Regions from separate parts of the Nocardia arthritidis genome, predicted to be linked through region 2. Evidence: riboswitches for the same ligand, from Rfam matches in the RefSeq annotation. Region 2 holds a riboswitch; the other holds the start of a gene.
The links. Region 2 has a riboswitch for glycine ahead of glyA (serine hydroxymethyltransferase). Riboswitches for the same ligand answer to the same signal wherever they lie in the genome.
Positions count from the first base shown of each region.

Region 1: it holds a riboswitch for glycine, as region 2 does, so the genes downstream of both, gcvP (aminomethyl-transferring glycine dehydrogenase) here and glyA (serine hydroxymethyltransferase) in region 2, are expected to answer to the same signal.

Region 1 is NZ_CP046172.1:4,593,848-4,603,678, forward strand. Features, by position in the region: gene F5544_RS20710 (MerR family transcriptional regulator) at 1-45, shown strand, start outside; gene F5544_RS20715 (bifunctional nuclease family protein) at 256-729, shown strand; gene F5544_RS20720 (MerR family transcriptional regulator) at 986-1,582, shown strand; gene F5544_RS20725 (TetR/AcrR family transcriptional regulator) at 1,618-2,232, opposite strand; gene F5544_RS20730 (M14 family zinc carboxypeptidase) at 2,358-3,710, shown strand; glycine riboswitch at 3,875-3,977, shown strand; gene gcvP (aminomethyl-transferring glycine dehydrogenase) at 4,191-6,938, shown strand; gene F5544_RS20740 (SRPBCC family protein) at 6,988-7,467, opposite strand; gene F5544_RS20745 (ArsR/SmtB family transcription factor) at 7,464-7,784, opposite strand; gene F5544_RS20750 (VWA domain-containing protein) at 7,848-9,458, opposite strand; gene F5544_RS20755 (WhiB family transcriptional regulator) at 9,628-9,831, opposite strand, start outside.
Region 2 is NZ_CP046172.1:5,567,274-5,577,104, reverse strand. Features, by position in the region: gene solA (N-methyl-L-tryptophan oxidase) at 1-36, shown strand, start outside; gene F5544_RS25055 (aromatic ring-hydroxylating oxygenase subunit alpha) at 33-1,229, shown strand; gene F5544_RS25050 (aldehyde dehydrogenase family protein) at 1,226-2,707, shown strand; gene F5544_RS25045 (APC family permease) at 2,774-4,318, shown strand; gene F5544_RS25040 (GMC family oxidoreductase) at 4,311-5,867, shown strand; gene F5544_RS25035 (IclR family transcriptional regulator) at 5,956-6,741, shown strand; glycine riboswitch at 6,859-6,949, shown strand; glycine riboswitch at 6,950-7,045, shown strand; gene glyA (serine hydroxymethyltransferase) at 7,085-8,380, shown strand; gene F5544_RS25025 (L-serine ammonia-lyase) at 8,377-9,738, shown strand; gene F5544_RS25020 (zinc-dependent alcohol dehydrogenase family protein) at 9,807-9,831, shown strand, end outside.

The sequences.
Region 1 (9,831 bases), 970 kb from region 2:
GCCGCACTGGTGAAGGCTTCGGTGCGCGCCGCGCTCGGCGGCTGAGGTAAGGCCGACATCCGAACGGCTATGCGGTGCCCGGAATTCCGGACTCGAGGCGCTCGGAATTCCGGCCTCGGATAACCCCTCGACAACACGCCGGTTTCGGGGATGTACACGGATCGCTGCACCCATCCGAGTTCGCCTAGACTCGTGGTACGGCGAGCCCAGCAGGCGGTGATGCCGGGCGGCTGGTGAGGATTGGGAGGCATGGCGATGAGTGAGATGCGCGTTATCGGCATTCGTGTCGAGCAGCCACAGAACCAGCCCGTGCTGTTGCTCCGTGAGGTGGCAGGTGATCGGTATCTGCCGATCTGGATCGGGCAGGCCGAGGCGACCGCGATCGTGCTCGAGCAGGAGGGGGTGACCCCCATCCGCCCGCTGACCCACGACCTGATCAAGATCCTGATCACCGAGCTGGGGCACACCCTCAAGGAGGTGCGGATCGTCGATCTGCAAGAGGGCACCTTCTACGCGGATCTGGTTTTCGAGAACGATCTGCATGTCTCGGCGCGGCCGTCGGATTCGGTAGCGATCGCCTTGCGGGTCGGTTGCCCGATCTATGCCGAGGAGCCGGTGCTGGAGGAGGCCGGGCTGGTGATGCCGGACGAGCGCGAGGACGAGGTGGAGAAGTTCAAGGAGTTCCTGGAATCGGTCTCCCCGGACGACTTCAAGGCGACCGACAGTTAGTCCGCCGCCACACCGCATCCCGGCCACCGTGCCGGGATGCGGTGCTGTTTACGGCTCCGCGCTCGCCCGATTCCGGTCCGGTGCGCGGGCTCCAGGCGAAATGCACAAGCTCTCAAGCAAGGGTCTAGACTTTTACCGCGCGTCGCGTTTGGTCGGATGATGCCGCTCCCAGGACAATCGAGGGGAGTAATCTCGACAGTTGGGCCACGTCCGTTTTCGACTACCGATACGTGGTCGGCACGGAGCCGGGTCATCGATGAGGCTAGGCGTCGGCGAAGCAAGGGAGTGGTCAGTGGCAGAGCAATCGCAGGGCTTTGAGGTACAGCCAGGCCTGTTCCCGGACGACTCGGTGCCCGACGATCTGGTCGGCTACCGCGTCCCAAGCGCATGCCAGGTGGCCGGGATCACCTACCGGCAACTCGATTATTGGGCGCGTACCGGTCTGGTGGTGCCGTCGATCCGCGGGGCCGCGGGTTCGGGCAGCCAGCGGCTGTACTCGTTCAAGGACATCCTGGTGCTGAAGATCGTGAAAAGGCTGCTGGACGCGGGCATTTCACTGCAGAACATCCGCATCGCGGTGGACCATCTGCGCAGCCGCGGCGTACAGGATCTGGCGGGTATCACGCTGTTCTCGGACGGCACCTCGGTGTACGAGTGCACCTCGCCAGAGGAGGTCGTCGATTTACTGCAGGGCGGGCAGGGCGTCTTCGGTATCGCGGTCAGCGGTGCGATGCGCGAATTGACCGGCGCCATCGCCAATTTCCCGGCCGAGCGGGCCTCCGTGGCCACCGAGCGCCCGGAGGACGAGCTGGCCTACCGGCGCAAGGCGCGGATGAACCGTAAGACGGGCTAACTGCGCTGGGCACAAGATAATGGGCACAAGGGAATTCAGTCGATGAGCGCGGTCAGTGCGACCGCGCTCTCTGCTGCGTAGTCGTGGTCGATTTCGGAGCGCGTGACGATGCAGTGCTGCGCGAAGCCGGATAGTAGCGCCTGAACCGCCGCCGCCAGCCGCGCGGCCTGCTCGGGGGTGGTGTGCGCATCCGTCGGCGTGGCGCCGGAATCGATGACGCGATCGGTGAGCAGTCGGGTCAGCGCCGGAATCGCCTGCGGCGACTGGGATTCCAGCTCGGCGCGCAACTCGTCGTCGCGCAGCGCGGCGGTCAGCGATTCGAGTTCGAAGGTGAAGCGCTTCCTGGCGCGGCTCGTTCCGGTGTGCCCGAGCATCGCGGCCGCGTAGCCGCGCAGCACCTCGGTGAGCGAGAGCGCCGGATCGGCGAGCGGTTCGAGGGTCGCGTGGAATTCGGTCACCAGCTGCCTGGTCGCGGCCACCAGCAGGGCCCGTTTGCTGCCGAAGATCGAATAGACCGCGCCGGTGGTGAGACCCGCGTGCTCGGCCAGCGCGCCCAGCCGCGCCGCCTGGTAGCCGTGTTCGGCGATGTCGGCGATTGCCGCGTCTATCAACGCTTTTCGATTCTTCTCCGTTATCTCGGCACGTCGCATCGAGTTATGATAACGCGATTATTCAAGTAATCACATTATCCGTTGATGCGCCCTGTTCGCCGGTGCGCTCGAGCGAAGCGTGATAACGTCATTATTAAAATAACAGAATTATCTGAAGGGTCGAGATGACCGGGTTGGACGAAGTCGGCAGGATCGCCGGATCGGTGGACCGCATCGGATCGTTTCCCACGGTGGACGAGCTGAATGCCTACATCGACCAGCTGGCGCTCGCGTATCCGGGCCGGGTGGCGGTCGCCGAGATCGGCACGTCCCGCAACGGTGATCCGATCCGCTCGGTCCGCGTCGGCTCGGGGGAGCGCCGGATCGCGGTCTTCGGCAATCCGCATCCGAACGAGCCGATCGGCATGGCCACCATCCGGCATCTGCTCGGCAGAATGATCGCCGACGAGGCGCTGACGCTCGGTGCCACCTGGTATTTCGTACCGTGCGTCGATCCGGATGGCACCCGGCTGAACGAGGGCTGGTTCGCGGGGCCGCTCACCCGCACCCGGCTGGCGCGCGAGTTCTACCGGCCCCCGGTGACCGAACAGCCCGAATGGGCGTTCCCGGTGGTCTGGCGGGGTGCGACGATCGGTGCGCCGCTGCCCGAGACCAGGGCGCTGATGACGCTGATCGACGAGGTCCGGCCCGCGCTGATCGCCTCGCTGCACAATTCCGATTTCGGTGGCGGCTTCTTCTACACCTCGGGCGGGGACGAGTCGTACTGGGCCGAGCTCACCGAACTGCTGACCGCGTCCGGGATTCCGGTGCACGGCGGCGATCCTGACGCGCCAGGCGCCAAACGGTGGACCACCGGCGTCTACCAGGTGCCGACCTTCGAAACCATGGCCGAGACGCTGGTCGCCGCCGGAGTGGAGCCGGTGGCCGCGCTCGGTGGCGGCGGCTGCCGCGACTACGGCGCGAAATACGGTGCGGCCGTGCTGGTTTGCGAGGTGCCGCTATTCCTGGACGCACGGATCACCGATGACACCCCAACCGATCGGGTGCTGCGCGAGGTCAATGCCGAATGCGCCGCCGCGTATCGCGAGCTGGCCCGGGTCGGCGGCGCGGTGCTGGTGGGCGTCGCCGCGGAACTGACCGGCGCCAGCCCGTTCGAGCGCGCGGCGCGCGCCATGGTGACCGCGCTGCCCGGCATCGCCGAGGTGAAAGAGGCCGCGCCGGACCAGGATCGGTTCGCGACCCGCGGCGAGGCATTCACCGAGGAGTACTCCTGGCTCGGCATGTTCCGGTTGCGGCTCGGCGGCCTGCTGCTACGCCTGCTCGACGGGTTGATCGCCGAGGGCAGCACCGCGGCGGTCACGGAGCGCGCGCGATTCGGGGCTATCTTCGACGGCTGGTGCGCCGAGATCGAGCGGCGCGCGCCGGGCGAGCCGGTGCCGGTGGAGCGGCTGGTCGCGATCCAGGCAAGTGCGATCGTCACGGCGGCACTGCGCCTGCGCGACGGTCTGCCGATTTGAATCGCTGTCTCGGCGTCGTTGGAATGGCGGGTGAACGGCGTGGGAGGTGCTGCGGCGCTTCGGGCGGACCTCGGCATCCGACGGAAAAATACAGTGACGCACGCGACACAGGTTGCCCCGAGCGAGTGGAATTCCGGACGCTCGGCATAAACTGGCGGTGCGTCGTACGTCGCGCGGGAGAGTTCCGGACCTCCACAAGAAGTCCGGGCGCCGAAGGAGCAGCACCTCCCCGTCAATCTCTCAGGCAACAGGGACCGTGCGGACTTCGACGCCTCTGGAAAGCGGTGGCCCGCAAGCATATGCGGAGTCGCCCGCCCATGGGGAAAGGGATAGCTCCCGAATCTCTCAGGCGCCCACGACAGAGGGGGAGGGCTGGTACCCGTCGACCCCTGCGGTCGACCCGCCCGACCATTGGGAGCTGCCGTGACCCGTTCCTTCGCCGACCGCCACATCGGACCCGACCGGTCCGAACTCGACACGATGCTGCCCGTGGTCGGCGTCGGCTCGCTCGACGAGCTGGCCGCCGCCGCGCTGCCCGCCACCATCCTGGACGGCTCCGGACTCGCCGCGCTGCCACCCGCGGCGACCGAACACGAGGTGCTCGCCGAACTCGCCGGCCTCGCACACGCCAATACCGTCGCCACCTCGATGATCGGGCTCGGCTACTACGACACCCTCACCCCGCCGGTGCTGGTGCGCAACCTGCTGGAGAATCCGGCCTGGTACACCGCTTACACCCCGTACCAGCCGGAGATCAGCCAGGGCAGGTTGGAGGCGCTGCTCAACTTCCAGACCATGGTCTCGGACCTGACCGGTATGGACGTGGCGAACGCGTCCATGCTCGACGAGGCCACCGCGGCCGCCGAGGCGATGACGCTGCTGCGGCGGGCCGGGCGATCCAAGTCGGCGCGGCTGGTGATCGACACCGACCTGTTCCCGCAGACCAAAACGGTGCTGTACACCAGGGCCGAACCGCTCGGCATCGAAATCGTCGAGGCCGAGCTGGCCGATGGCGGCCTGCCGGACGGTGAATTCTTCGGTGTGCTGGTGCAGACGCCGGGCGCGTCCGGCCGCGTCGTCGACTGGACCGCGGTGATCGCGGCGGCGCACGAGCGCGGCGCGCTGGTGGCGGTGGGCGCGGATCTGCTTGCGATGACGCTGATCACGCCGCCGGGTGAACAGGGCGCCGACGTATGTTTCGGCACCACACAGCGTTTCGGTGTGCCGCTCGGCTTCGGCGGCCCGCACGCCGGTTATCTCGCGGTGCGCCAGGCGCATGCGCGGCAGCTGCCCGGCCGCCTGGTCGGCGTTTCGGTGGACGCCGACGGCGATGTGGCCTACCGCCTCGCGCTACAGACCCGTGAGCAGCACATCCGGCGCGAGAAGGCCACCTCGAATATCTGTACCGCACAGGTACTTCTGGCCATCGTCGCCGCCATGTACGCGAGCTACCACGGCGCCGACGGGTTGCGTGCCATCGCGCGCCGGGTGCACGGGCACGCCGCGGCCATCGCGAGCGGACTCGGCGAGGCGGTGCGGCACGACAACTTCTTCGACACGGTGCTGGTCCAGGTGCCGGGCGTGGCGGAAGCCGTTGTCGCCAAGGCGAAGTCGCGCGGCATCAACCTGCGGCTGGTGGACGCCGATCACGTCGGCGTCGCCTGCGACGAGGCGACCACCGCGGCGCATGTCGCGGCCGTACTCGAATCCTTCGGCGCGACAGTGCCTTCCGGCCCGCCGGAGGCCGGCGCGGTGGTCGAGACCCGGACCTCGGAATTCCTGACCCATCCGGCGTTCACCCGGTATCACACCGAGACCGCGATGCTGCGCTATCTGCGTTCGCTCTCGGACAAGGATATCGCCTTGGACCGCAGCATGATTCCGCTCGGTTCCTGCACGATGAAGCTGAACGCCACGGCGGAGATGGAGGCCATCACCTGGCCCGGCTTCGCGCGGGTGCATCCGTACGCGCCGGTCGACGACGCCCCCGGCCTGCTGAAAGTCATTGCGGACCTGGAGAATTGGCTTTCGGCCATCACCGGCTACGATTCGGTGAGCCTGCAGCCGAACGCGGGCAGCCAGGGCGAGTACGCGGGCCTGCTTGCCATCCGCCGCTACCACCTGGATCGCGGTGACGCGCACCGCGACACCTGCCTCATCCCGTCCAGCGCACACGGCACCAACGCGGCGTCGGCGGCGATGGCCGGTCTGCGGGTGGAGGTGGTGAAGTGCCGCGACAACGGCGATGTCGACCTCGACGACCTGCGCGCCAAGATCGCCGACCACGCCGACCGGCTGGCCTGCATCATGATCACCTACCCGTCCACCCACGGCGTGTACGAGCACGAGGTGGCCGAGCTGTGCGCGCTGGTGCACGAGGCGGGCGGCCAGGTGTACGTCGACGGCGCGAATCTGAACGCCCTTGTCGGACTTGCCCGTCCGGGTAAATTCGGCGGCGACGTCAGCCACCTGAACCTGCACAAGACCTTCTGCATCCCGCACGGCGGCGGCGGGCCCGGCGTCGGCCCGGTGGCGGTGCGCGCGCATCTGGCGCCGTACCTGCCCGGCGATCCGCTGGAGCGGGATTCGCACGCGGTCTCGGCGGCGAAGTACGGTTCGGCCTCGATCCTGCCGATCACCTGGGCCTACATCCGGATGATGGGCGCCGACGGCCTGCGCAGGGCCAGCCTCTCGGCGATCGCCTCGGCCAACTACATCGCGCGCAGGCTCGACGAGCACTTCCCGGTGCTGTACACCGGCGAGAACGGGATGGTCGCGCACGAGTGCATCCTGGATCTGCGCGAGATCACCAAGCAGACCGGCGTCACCGTCGACGATGTGGCAAAGCGCTTGGCCGACTACGGATTCCACGCGCCCACCATGAGCTTCCCGGTGGCGGGCACCCTGATGGTCGAGCCCACCGAGAGCGAAAACCTGGCCGAGCTGGACGATTTCATCGATGCGATGATCGCGATCCGCAAGGAGATCGATCAGGTTGGCACCGGTGTCTGGCCGGCGGAGGACAACCCGCTGCGCGGCGCGCCGCACACCGCGGCCTGCCTGGTGGGTGAATGGGACCACCCGTACAGCCGCGAAACCGCCGTCTACCCAAGGGGTCTCGGGCACGCGCGGGCCAAGGTGTGGCCCGCGGTGCGCCGGATCGACGGCGCGTACGGCGACCGGAACCTGGTCTGCTCCTGCCCGCCGCTGGACGCCTACACGGAGTGAATCGTGTTCCGGCGCGCGGCTTCCCTTCCGTGCGCCGGAACGCTCACGTTCAGGCGGCCACCGCCTCGGCGTAGGTGTTCGCCATACCGGGCCAACCGCCCTCGCCGCCGACGCTGTCGCGCATGGCCTCCCAGCCCTTGCCGTGGTTCTCGAATTCCGAATGGACCAGCGTCACCGCGGTGCGGCCGGGCTCGAGCGGTTCGAAGGTGACATCGACCCGGCTGGCCCGTGCCGGATCCGGATCGTGCTGCCAATCCAGGCCGATCTCCCAGGAGAAGGCGAAGTGGCGCGGCGGATCCCACACCAGCACGGTGCCCCATGCGCATTCGGTGCCGTCGGCCTCGCGGCCGAAACACCGCCCGCCCGCGCGCGGTTCGACGACCTCCTCGGCGAGCTGTCCCTTGCCGATGTGATGGCCGCGGGGCCACCAGCTGTCGATGCCCGTGGTGAACACCTCGTATGCCCGTTCGGGCGGAGCGTCGACGGTGAGTTCGACGCGAATCTCCTTGTCGCTCAACTGCTGTGTCATTGCTGGTCCTTTTCTCGCTGGTTCACCTGTTGCTGAAAGGCCGACATGGCCGTCGACCAGAACTGCGTGAAGTACGCCCGGAGCGCGTCGATGCCCTGCGGATTCAGCCGGTACACCCGCCTGGTGCCGATCGCCTCGTCGATCACCAAACCGGCCTCCTTGAGCACCTTGAGGTGCTGCGATACCGCCGGTCTGCTCACCGGCAGTTCGCTCGCCAGTTCGCCGACCGCGCACGCGCCCTTGCCGAGCCGCTCGAAGATCGCCCGCCGGGTCGGGTCGCCCAGCGCGTCGAGCGCCTTGTCTCGGTAAGCCTCCACGAACCGTAAGTGTAGACTTACGGATATGGGTTGTCCAGGGCGCGCGGCGGGTGTGTGCGCGGTTTACGGCTTGGTCAGCGCGTTGACCACGGCGGTGCCGAACGCGATGTCGTCGGAGGAGGCCAGACGGGTGTATGCGCCATGGGTCCGCTGGGCGAGCGTCTGGAGCGTGTCGGTGCCCTGGCCGCCGATCACGATGACGTCCACCCGCACCGGATGGGCCGGATCGGTGGACGCGGCGATATCGGCGAGCAGTTTGGCGCCGGTGACGGGGGAGTCGTCGTTCGGGCCGTCGGTGATGAGCAGGATCGAATTCGTCCGTCCCGCCGTGTAATTGGTGATCGCGCTACGATACGCGGCGACCAGCGTCGGATACGCCTGATCCCCCTTGAGTTCGGCGGCGTGCACGGCGTTGAGCGCGGTGGTGATGGATGCGCGCTGCTCCGCGGTGAGCGGCGCGGTGGCCACCTGCACCTTGTACGGCGTGGTGCCGTCGAGGTTCTTGCCGTAGGTCCAGATGCCGAGGCCGAAATCCGGCGGCATCACGTTGATCGTGGAATGCAGTGCGCCGATGACGTTGGCGAGTTTGGTGGCCGAGCCGTCGGTGGCGGACATCGATGCGGAGACGTCGAGCAGCACCGTCGACTGCACGCCGAGCACCGGGTTGGCCAGGGTGGCGCGCACCTTGTCCAGCGCGGGGCGCGGCGGCACCGGGACATTCGGCGCGGGCGCCGCGAATCCGGCGGCGGTGAAGGCCTGCGCCTGTTCGGGGGCGCGCAAATAGTCGGCGAATACGCCCGCGATGAGGTTCTGCGTCTTGTCCACCCACGGGCCCGACATCACCGCGGCCGGGTAGTCGGCGACCGGCGCGGCGCCCGCCGGTTTGAATTCCGCCGGTCCGGCAAGGGCCTTCACCTGCTGCTCGGTGGCGGCGACGGCGTGGATCGGGGCGTTCTGCGGTTGGCCGCCGCCGGCGAGCGCGATGAGCGCGCCGGAGGTGTCGGTCGAATCGGGTGCGTTCGCGGCCAGCCCGGAAATGGCGGACACCACCTGCCCGGACTGCGCGGCCGCCTCGGACAGCGGATCGGCCCCGGACACCGCGGAGCCCACCGCGGCGAGCGCGGCGACGGTGGCGTCGCCCTGCGGCAGCGCCAGCCGCAGCCCGGACCAGCCGGGCAGGCCGATATCGCTCAGCGACCCCTGTTGCAGCCTCGGCAGATCCGACCAGGTGATCTTGGCCTGCTCCAACGCCTTTCGGAGATCATCGGGGACCGCGATGACGATCGGGCTCGACGCCACGGAGGCCGGGGCGCCCTCGATGAGCCCGGGCACCCGCATCGATTCGATCGAGCGGCCGGAGTCGGCGATCCACAGCGCGGGTTCGGGTCCGAGCGCGGGATCCCACGGCTTGCCGGAGGTGAAGGCGGCGACCATACCGGCGGACGGTCGAGCCGTCACCTGTACCTGCGCGCAATGGTCGCGGACCTTCGGCTTGGTCGCGTTGTATTTGTCCGCGGCGGCGCGCACCGGACCCGCGATATCCGGATCGACGGTGACGTACAGCGTCGCGGGCCCCTCGACGCATTCGGCCGCGGCCGACCGGTCGTTGTTCGCCGCCTGGTCCCGCAACCAGAACCAGCCGAAAACCGCCACCGCGAGTAGCAGAATGGCCACCACTGCGATAACCGGACCTTTGCTGATACCTCGGGACCTGGCTCCGCTGCGATGTGTGCCCACGGTGCAACAGTGTAGGTTCACCCACCATTAGCGGATCGGCCGAGTGGCCCGTGCCGAGCGGATCCTCGGCGCGCCGCCCCCCGAATCGCCGGATGGCGCGCCGCGCTCATTCGCGGATCATCTTCCCTCGGTCGAATTCGTGCCCGCCCCACACACCGGACTGGCCGGTGCGCGCGGCGAATTCGAAACATCCGGTGCGGATCGGGCAATCCGCGCAGATCTTCCTGGCGTACGCGAAATCCTGCGACGGATACGGGAACCAGGCCTCGTGGTTCGGGTCGCCCCGGCAGGCCGCGCGATGCCAGCCGCC
Region 2 (9,831 bases):
GCACTTTTCGATCCGCAAAGGTTGGTGACGGCATGACGACGACGGATGGGCCCGCGCTCATACCGACCCTGGGCGGCAACTGGTACGTCGACGACCGTGTTTTCGCGGCCGAGCAGGAGCGGCTGTTCGAGCGAATGTGGTTCTGCGCGGTGCGATCCGGCGATATGGCCGAACCCGGACAGTTCCGGCGGGTGCAGGTGGGCCGGGAGAGCGTGCTGGTGGTGCGCGGCCGCGACGGCGAGCTGCGCGCCTTTCTCAATATCTGCCGCCACCGCGGGGCGATGCTCTGCACCGAGGACGCGGGCCAGGTGCGCCGCAATCTGCAGTGCCCCTACCACGCCTGGACCTACGGGCTCGACGGAAAACTCGTCGCGGCGCCGAATATCGCCGCGCTGAAGGATGTTTCGGGTGTGCCGATCGACCGGGTGGCCTACGGTCTGATCCCGGTGGCGCTGCGGGAATGGCTCGGTTACGCCTGGGTCTGCCTGGCCGACCAGCCACCCTCGTTCGAGGCCGAGGTGCAGGGCGCGGTCACCGAGCGGCTGGGTGACCCGTCCGCCATCGACGCCTACGATATCGAGCGGCTCGCGGTCGGCCGCCGCGTCGTCTACGACGTCGCGGCCAACTGGAAGCTCATCGTGGAGAACTTCATGGAGTGCTACCACTGCGCCACCATCCACCCCGAGCTCACCGAGGTGCTGCCCGAATTCGCGCAGGGGCTCGCCGCCCAGGTGTTCGTCGGGCACGGCGCCGAATTCGGCCCCGGCATAGCGGGTTTCACCGTCGACGGCTCGGCCGGATTCGATCCGCTGCCCGGCATCCGGGCCGAGCAGGATCGGCGATACTTCGCGATCACCATCCGGCCGCAGGTTTTCGTGAATCTGGTGCCGGATCACATCATCTTCCACCGGATGTATCCGCTCACGGTCGATCGCACCGTGGTCGAATGCGATTGGCTCTACACGAAAGATGTTGTGGCACAGGGTCGGGACGTGTCGCGCTCGGTCGAGCTGTTCCACCGGGTGAACGAGCAGGATTTCGCGGCGTGCGAGCGGACCCAGCCGACGATGTCCTCGCGCGCCTACCGCGACGGCGGGGTGCTGGTACCGGCCGAGCATCACATCTCGGAGTTCCACGAATGGGTGTCGCGCCGGGTGGGTGCGGCCGCGCCCGCGCAGTCCGATTGCTCGGGAAGATCGCGTGCGCACGGGAGAGGTAGGGCCCGATGAACGGCGAACCGGACCTGTTCATCGGCGGCCGCTGGGTGCACGCCGCCGATGGTGGAATCCGCGAGATCATCGACCCCGCCAGCGGTTCCGTCGCCGCGACGGTGGACGAGGCGACACCGGACGATGCGCTGCGCGCGGTGGCCGCCGCCCGCGCGGCCTTCGATGACGGCGCCTGGGCGGCGACACCGGCCGCCGAGCGGGCCGCGCTACTGCTGCGAGTAGCCGACCTGTTGGTGCGCGACCGGGAGGAACTGGCCCGGTTGGAGACCGTCGACACCGGTAAGACGTTGGCGGAGAGCCGGATCGATATCGACGATGTGGTCTCGGTATTTCGCTACTACGCGAATCTCGTCGGCACACAGGCGGATCGGCTGATCGACGTCGGCGATCCGGCGGTGCTGAGCCGGGTGGTGCGCGAGCCGATCGGGGTATGCGTGCTGATCGCGCCGTGGAACTATCCGCTGCTGCAGATGTCGTGGAAGGTGGCGCCCGCGCTGGCCGCCGGCTGCACCATGGTGGCCAAGCCGAGCGAGGTCACCCCGTTGACCACCATCGCGTTCACCCGGTTGGCGGAGGCGGCGGGGGTACCCGCCGGAGTGCTGAACCTGGTGCAGGGCAGCGGATCCGCGCTCGGTGCGGCGCTCACCGCCAATCCGGATGTCGACCTGATCTCCTTCACCGGCGGATCGGTGACCGGGCAGACCATCGCGCGGGCGGCGGCCGAAAACCTCACCAAGGTCGCGATGGAACTCGGCGGTAAGAATCCGCATATCGTCTTCGCCGACGCCGAATGGGCCAGCGCGGTGGATCAGGTGCTGACGGGTGTATTCCTGCATTCGGGCCAGGTGTGTTCCGCCGGAACGCGACTCATCGTCGAGGCGTCCATCGCCGACGATTTCGTCGCCGAATTGGCGGACCGGGCCGAACGGATCAAGGTCGGCCCCGGCCTCGATCCGGTGAGCGAGACCGGCCCGCTGGTCTCCGCCGCGCACCGGGCGAAGGTGGAAGGCTATGTCGCGCTGGGAATTTCGGAGGGCGCCAAATTGGTCACCGGCGGCACGCGCCCGGCCGACCCGGCGCTCGCCGACGGAAGCTATTTCCTGCCGACCATATTCGATCACTGCGACCGCACCATGCGGATCGTCCGGGAGGAAACCTTCGGCCCGATCCTGACGGTGGAGCGGTTCACCACCGAGGCGGAGGCGATCCGGCTCGGCAACGACACCGAATACGGCCTGGCCGCCGGGGTGCGCACCGCGGACGCCGCGCGCGGCGAGCGCGTGGTGCGCGCCCTGCGGCACGGCACGGTGTGGCTCAACGACTTCGGCTACTACACCGCGGCGGCGGAGTGGGGCGGGTTCAAGAAATCCGGGAACGGGCGCGAGCTCGGCCCCACCGGGCTCGCGGAATATCAAGAGATCAAACACATCTGGCACAACACGGCACCGAAGCCGGTGGCGTGGTTCAAGGGCGTCTAGCAGTCATTCCAGTTTTACGGCCGGACAGCCCGTACGGCCACGCACCGCGAAAGGCACGGTGTCGCAATGGTAGTCAAGGAACACAGCGTTTCCGACGATAACGGCATGGGGGATTTCGGATATCGCGAAACCCTCGACCGAAGTATCGGGAAGTTCGCGAGTTTCGCGGCCGGGGTGAGCTATATCTCGATCCTGACCGGCACCTTCCAGCTGTTCTACTTCGGTTTCGGCAGCGCGGGACCGGCCTATCTGTGGTCGTGGCCGCTGGTATTCGTCGGGCAGCTCGCGGTGGCGCTGTGCTTCATGGAGCTGGCGGCGCGGTACCCGGTGGCCGGCTCGGTCTACAACTGGTCGAAAGCGCTGGGCAGCAAGCTCGTCGGATGGTCGTCGGGGTGGCTGATGCTCACCGCGTCCATCGTGACGCTGTCCGCCGTCGTGCTGGCGCTGCAGCTGAACCTGCCCCGGCTGTGGTCCGGCTTCCAGCTGATCGGCGACGGCACCGGTCAATACGATTACGCCACCAACGCGGTGGTGCTCGGCACCGTCATGATCATCTTCACCACCCTGGTGAACGCCTTCGGGGTGCGGCTGATGGCCATGATCAACAGCGCGGGAGTGTTCGTCGAGCTGATCGCCGCCGTGTTGATCGCGATCATCCTGGCCGCCAACGCGACTCGCGGTCCCGCGGTGTTCTTCTCCACCCACGGATACGGCGCGGGGCAGGCGGGCGGCTATCTCGGCGCGTTCCTGGTGGCCACGCTCGCCTCGGGCTATGTGATGTACGGCTTCGACACCGCGAGTTCGCTCGGCGAGGAGACGGTGGAACCCCGCCGCACCGCGCCCAAGGCGATTCTGCGCGCCGTACTCGCCTCGTTCGTGATCGGCGGGGCCATCCTGGTTTTCGCCGTGATGGCCGCGCCCGACCTGGCCGACAAGAAGATCGGCAGCGGCGACGGCGGCCTGCAATACATCGTGGAGCAGGTGATGTGGGGTCCGCTGGGCCGGATCTTCCTGTGCTGCATCGTGGTAGCGGTGACGGTGTGTTCGCTGGCCGTGCACACCGCGGCGATCCGGCTGGCCTTCGCGATGGCGCGGGACAACGCGCTGCCGTTCGGCGAGAAGTTGGCCCGGGTGCACGCCAAGACGCAGACACCGCTGGTGCCCGCGGTGGTGATCGGCGTGCTTTCCGCGCTGATCCTGCTGATAAATATCGGTCAGCCCAAGATATTCACGGTGCTCACCTCGATCGCGATCATCATGATCTACCTGGCATACCTCATGGTGACCGGCCCGATGCTGCGCAAGCGGCTGCAAGGGCATTGGCCGCCAAGGGATTTGGTGGAGGGTGGATATTTCACCATGGGACGGTGGGGTCTGCCGGTGAATATCGCCGCGGTGGTGTGGGGCGTCGGCATGGCGCTGAACCTGGCCTGGCCGCGAGTCTCGGTGTATGGCACGCCCTGGTACAACACCTGGGGCGCCTTCGTCTACATCGGCGCCATCCTCGGGGCCGGGCTGCTGTGGTACCTGCTGAAGGGCAGGCGCGGTATCGGCACGCTGGCGTCGCATGCGGTCGACGCGGCACTCGAGGGGGCGAAAAGCGATGTCTGACAGCGGCTTCGACTATGTGATCGCCGGCGGCGGCACGGCCGGATGTGTGCTCGCGGCCCGGCTCAGCGAGAATCCGGACGTGACGGTGTGCCTGCTGGAGGCCGGACCCTCCGATGTCGGCAACGAGGACATCCTGCGGCTGGATCGGTGGATGCATCTGCTGGACTCCGGCTACGACTGGGACTACCCGGTCGAACCGCAGTCGCGCGGCAACAGCTTTCTGCGGCACGCCAGGGCGAAGGTGCTGGGCGGGTGCTCATCACACAATTCGTGTATCGCGTTCTGGCCGCCCGCCGAAGGGCTCGACGAGTGGGCGGCCATGGGCGCCAAGGGTTGGAGCGCGGCCGAGGTGCTGCCGTACGTCGCCCGGCTCGAAAACAACGACGCCCCAGGCGATCACCACGGGCGCGGCGGCCCGGTGCGGCTGCGCGATATCCCGCCCGCCGATCCGTGCGGGGTCGCCGTGCTGGAAGCCGCGGCGGCCGCCGGGCTGCCGACGGTCGAATTCAACCGCGGCGCGACGGTGCGCAACGGCGCGGGCTGGTTCCAGATCAACGCGGACGAGGACAACACCAGGATGTCGTCCTCACACGCGTATCTGCATCCGATCCTCGGTTCGCGGCCCAATCTCGTTGTGCGCACCGGCTATTGGGTCAGCGAAATCCTGTTCGACGAGGCGCGCAACGCGACCGGCGTGCGATGTCTGCGGCCCGACCTCACCGGCTACGACACGGTGTCCGCGCGCCGCGAGGTGATCGTCACCGCGGGCGCCATCGATACGCCGAAGTTGTTGCTGCTCTCCGGAATCGGACCGGCCGAGCATCTGCGGGAGATCGGCGTGCCGGTGCGGGTCGACGCGCCCGGCGTCGGCTCGAACCTCGACGATCACGTGGAGGGGTTGGTGTTCTGGGCGGCCGCGCGGCCGATGGTGACCACCTCGACACAGTGGTGGGAGATCGGGATATTCGCGACCACCGACGAGGCGCTGCGGGTGCCGGACATCATGATGCACTACGGCAGCGTGCCGTTCGATATGAACACCGTGCGCCACGGCTATCCGACCACCGACAACGGATTCTGCCTGACCCCCAACGTGACTCAGGGCCGCTCGCGCGGCACGGTCCGGTTGCGCAGCCGCGATTTCCGGGACCGGCCCCGGGTGGACCCGCGCTACTTCACCGATCCGGACGGCCACGACGAACGGGTGATGCTGGCCGGAATCCGGTTGGCGCGCAAGATCGCCGGGCAGGCGCCGCTGCGGGCGTGGATCGCCGAGGAGTTGGCGCCCGGACCGGATGCGGTGACGGATGACGAACTGCTGGATTACGTTCGGGCGACGCACAACACCGTCTACCATCCGGCGGCCACCGCGCGGATGGGCGCCGCGGACGATCCGATGGCGGTGCTCGATCCCGAACTAAGGGTGAAGGGCGTCGCGCGGCTGCGGGTGGTGGATGCCTCGGCCATGCCGAAACTGCCCGCGGTGAACCCGAATATCACGGTGATGGCGATGGCGGAGAAATGCGCCGATCTCATCCGCGGCGGCTGAACTTATCGGCGGTGGCCGAAACCTGGGACCTATCAGGGCCGGGAGTGATCGAGGTGCGGCGGCGACCTCCGCTTAGAATGGCGTTGTCATGGCGAAACAGGATCTCGAGGAGAGCGGGCGGACCGCCGCGGTGCAGTCCGTCGACCGCGCGCTGCTCGTCATGGAGATCATCGCCAAACTCGGCCAGGCCGGTGTCACCGAGATCGCCGCCGAACTCGGCGTGCACAAATCCACCGTTTCGCGGCTGGTCGCCGTGCTGGAATCGCGGGGGTACGTCGAGCAGCTGTCCGAGCGGGGCAAGTACCGGCTCGGGTTCTCGATCGTCCGGCTGGCCGGATCCACCAGTGCGCAGGCCGATCTCGTCGGGCAGAGCCAGGGCGCGTGCAACGCGCTCGCGGCCGAATCCGGCGAGACGACGAATATCGCTGTGCTGGACGGTGATCGGATCATCAATATCGTCGAGGCGATCGGTCCGGGTTCGATCGCGCTGCGGTCCTGGGTGGGTCAGAGCTGCCCGGCGCACGCGACCTCGAGCGGCAAGGTGCTGCTGGCCGCGCTGGAACCGGCGGCGCTGCGCAAACTCGTCGGGACCAAGCTGGCCGGGTACACCGCGAACACCGTCACCAGGGTGACCGACCTCACCGCGGAGCTGGCGCGGGTGCGGCAGCAGGGCTGGGCCGGGGTGCGCGAGGAGTTGGAGATCGGGTTGAACGCGGTCGCCGTGCCGGTGTACGACAGCAGTGGTTCCGTCGTTGCGGCGCTGAGCGTTTCGGGCCCGTCCTATCGGCTCGGGCCGGAGAAGTTCGCGCGCACGGCCGAGTTGGCCCGCGCGAGCGCGGCGGGGATCAGTCGCAGGCTGGGTTATCTGGGTTGAGCGCCGCGTTGACAAGGGGTGTGACCCCGGCAATACTGAGTTGCGCATCGAACAATTGTTGCGTTTTACGCAACAATTGGAACTGATACGCCGTAATTGAATACAATATACAGCCGTTCAGCCGCGGCGAGAGATCTCCACTCCGGTGGAGAGCCGAAGGAGCAACATCCTCCCGGGAATCTCTCAGGCCCAGTATCGCCGCGGACAGGCAACTCTGGAAAGTAGTGCGCCACAAGCGTACTCGCCGACGGGGCAAGCGCGATCGCCGCGCGAATCTCTCAGGCCATTGGACAGAGCGGGAGGAGCCGAAACCCCACGCATCCGCGTAGACGAAAGGCTCCCCATGGCCGAACCAGCATCCGCCGTCCATTCGCAGCTCGACCAGCCGCTGCGCGAATTCGACCCGGCAATGGCCGAATTGGTCGACCGCGAAATCGACCGCCAGCGGCGCGGCCTGGAAATGATCGCCTCGGAGAATTACGCGCCGCTCGCCGTCATGCAGGCGCAGGGCACGGTGCTCACCAACAAATACGCCGAGGGCTATCCCTGCCGCCGCTACTACGGCGGCTGCGAGCACATCGACGAGATCGAGGCGCTGGCCATCCAGCGGCTGCGCGCGCTGTTCGGCGCGGAATACGCCAACGTGCAACCACATTCGGGTGCGCAGGCCAATGCCGCGGTGATGCACGCGCTGCTGCGGCCCGGTGACGCCATCCTCGGGCTCGCGCTGGATCACGGCGGCCACCTGACGCACGGCATGAAGATCAACTTCTCCGGGCGGCTCTACGATGTCGCGGCCTACCATGTGCGGGCCGAGGACCAGTTGATCGATATGGCCGAGGTGGCGCGGTTGGCGCGCGAGCACCGGCCGAAGCTGATCGTCGCGGGCTGGTCGGCCTATCCGCGGCACCTGGATTTCGCCGAATTCCGGCGCATCGCCGACGAGGTCGGCGCCCACCTGATGGTGGATATGGCGCATTTCGCGGGCCTGGTCGCGGCCGGGCTACACCCGTCCCCGGTGCCGCACGCGCACGTGGTCACCTCGACAACGCATAAGACCCTCGGCGGTCCGCGCGGCGGATTCGTGCTCGCCACAGCGGAATTGGCGAAGAAGCTGGATTCGGCGGTGTTTCCGGGGCAGCAGGGCGGGCCGCTGGAACATGTGATCGCCGCGAAGGCAGTCGCGTTCAAAATGGCGGCCGAACCGGCATTCCGTGAGCGGCAGGAGCGCACGTTGACCGGCGCCCGGATCCTGGCCGACCGATTGCTTGCGGCCGACTGCCGGGACGCGGGTATCGGCCTGGTGAGCGGCGGCACCGATGTGCACCTGGTGCTCGTCGACCTGCGCGCCGCCGAACTGGATGGCAAACAGGCCGAGGATCTGCTCGCGGAAATCGGAATCACGGTGAACCGCAACGCGGTTCCCTTCGATCCGCGACCGCCGATGGTGAGCTCGGGGCTGCGCATCGGCACCCCGGCGCTGGCGGCGCGCGGCTTCGATCCGGACGCGTTCACCGAGGTGGCCGACATCATCGCGGCCGCGCTGTGCCGCACCGAGCCCACCGGAGCGCTCGCCGCCCGGGTAGACGCACTGGCGCAACGTTTTCCGCTCTACACCGGACTGCGGGGCCCGGCGTGACGATCAGCGTCTTCGACCTGTTCCGGGTCGGCATCGGGCCGTCCAGCTCGCACACCGTCGGGCCGATGCGGGCCGCGGCGGCCTTTGTCGACAGGCTGAAATCGGCTGGGCTGCTGCATGATACGGCCACCATATCGGTGGAGCTGTACGGTTCGCTCGGGGCGACAGGGCACGGGCACGGCAGCGTCGAGGCCGTACTCGCCGGGCTCGCGGGGGAGCGGCCGGAGACGGTCGACCCGGACGTGGTGCCCGCCATCGCGGCCCGCGTGCGCGAGACGGGGCGGCTGCCGCTCGGCGGGGTGCACCCCATCGCCTGCGCCATCGACGACGTCGTGCTGCTCGGCGGCACCAAGCTGGCATTCCACACCAACGGAATGTTGTTCCGCGCCAAGGATATCGATGGCCGGGTCCGGTTCGAGCGCACCTATTATTCGATCGGCGGCGGGTTCGTGCTCGACGAGGACGAGATCGACCGGCCGGTCGCCGCATCCGTCGCGGTGCCGCATCCGTTCCATACCGCCGACGAACTGCTCGCGCTCACCCGCGCCACCGGACGGTCCATCGCCGAACTCGTACTGGTCAACGAAATGTCTTGGCGCGGTGCGGATCAGGTGCGCGGCGAGTTGCTCGGCATCTGGGATGTCATGCGGCAGTGCGTCGATCGCGGTATGACGGGCACCGGCGTGCTGCCCGGCGCGCTGCGGGTGCGGCGGCGCGCGGCGGCGCTGCACGAGCGGCTGTGCGCCGAATCCGACGAGCGCGATCCGCTGCGCGCGATGGAGTGGGTCACCCTCTATGCCATGGCGGTGAACGAGGAGAACGCCGCGGGCGGGCGGGTCGTCACCGCACCGACCAACGGTGCGGCGGGCATCGTGCCCGCGGTGCTGAACTATGTCCGGCGATTCGTCACCGACAGCGATGCCAGCGTCGTCGAATTCCTGCTCACCGCGGGCGCGATCGGCCAGCTGATCAAGGAGAACGCCTCGATCTCCGGCGCCGAGGTCGGCTGTCAGGGCGAGGTCGGTTCGGCGTGCGCGATGGCCGCGGCCGGACTCGCCGCCGTCCTCGGCGGCACGCCCGAGCAGATCGAGAACGCCGCCGAGATCGGCATCGAACACAATCTCGGCCTCACCTGCGATCCCATCGGCGGTCTGGTGCAGATCCCGTGCATCGAGCGCAACGGTATCGCCGCGGTGAAGGCGATCACGGCGGCGCGCATGGCCGTGCGCGGCGACGGCAGGCATCACGTCTCGCTGGACAAGGTGATTCAGACCATGCGCGCCACCGGCGCCGACATGCTCGACAAATACAAGGAGACCTCCCGCGGCGGCCTGGCCGTCGCCGTCGTCGAATGCTGACCGCCGTCCGACGTGACGGATCGCCGTGCTGGAATAGCGATCAGGCCGTCGAATCGGGAGGATTTCGCATGCGCGCAGCCGTGGTGACGCGGT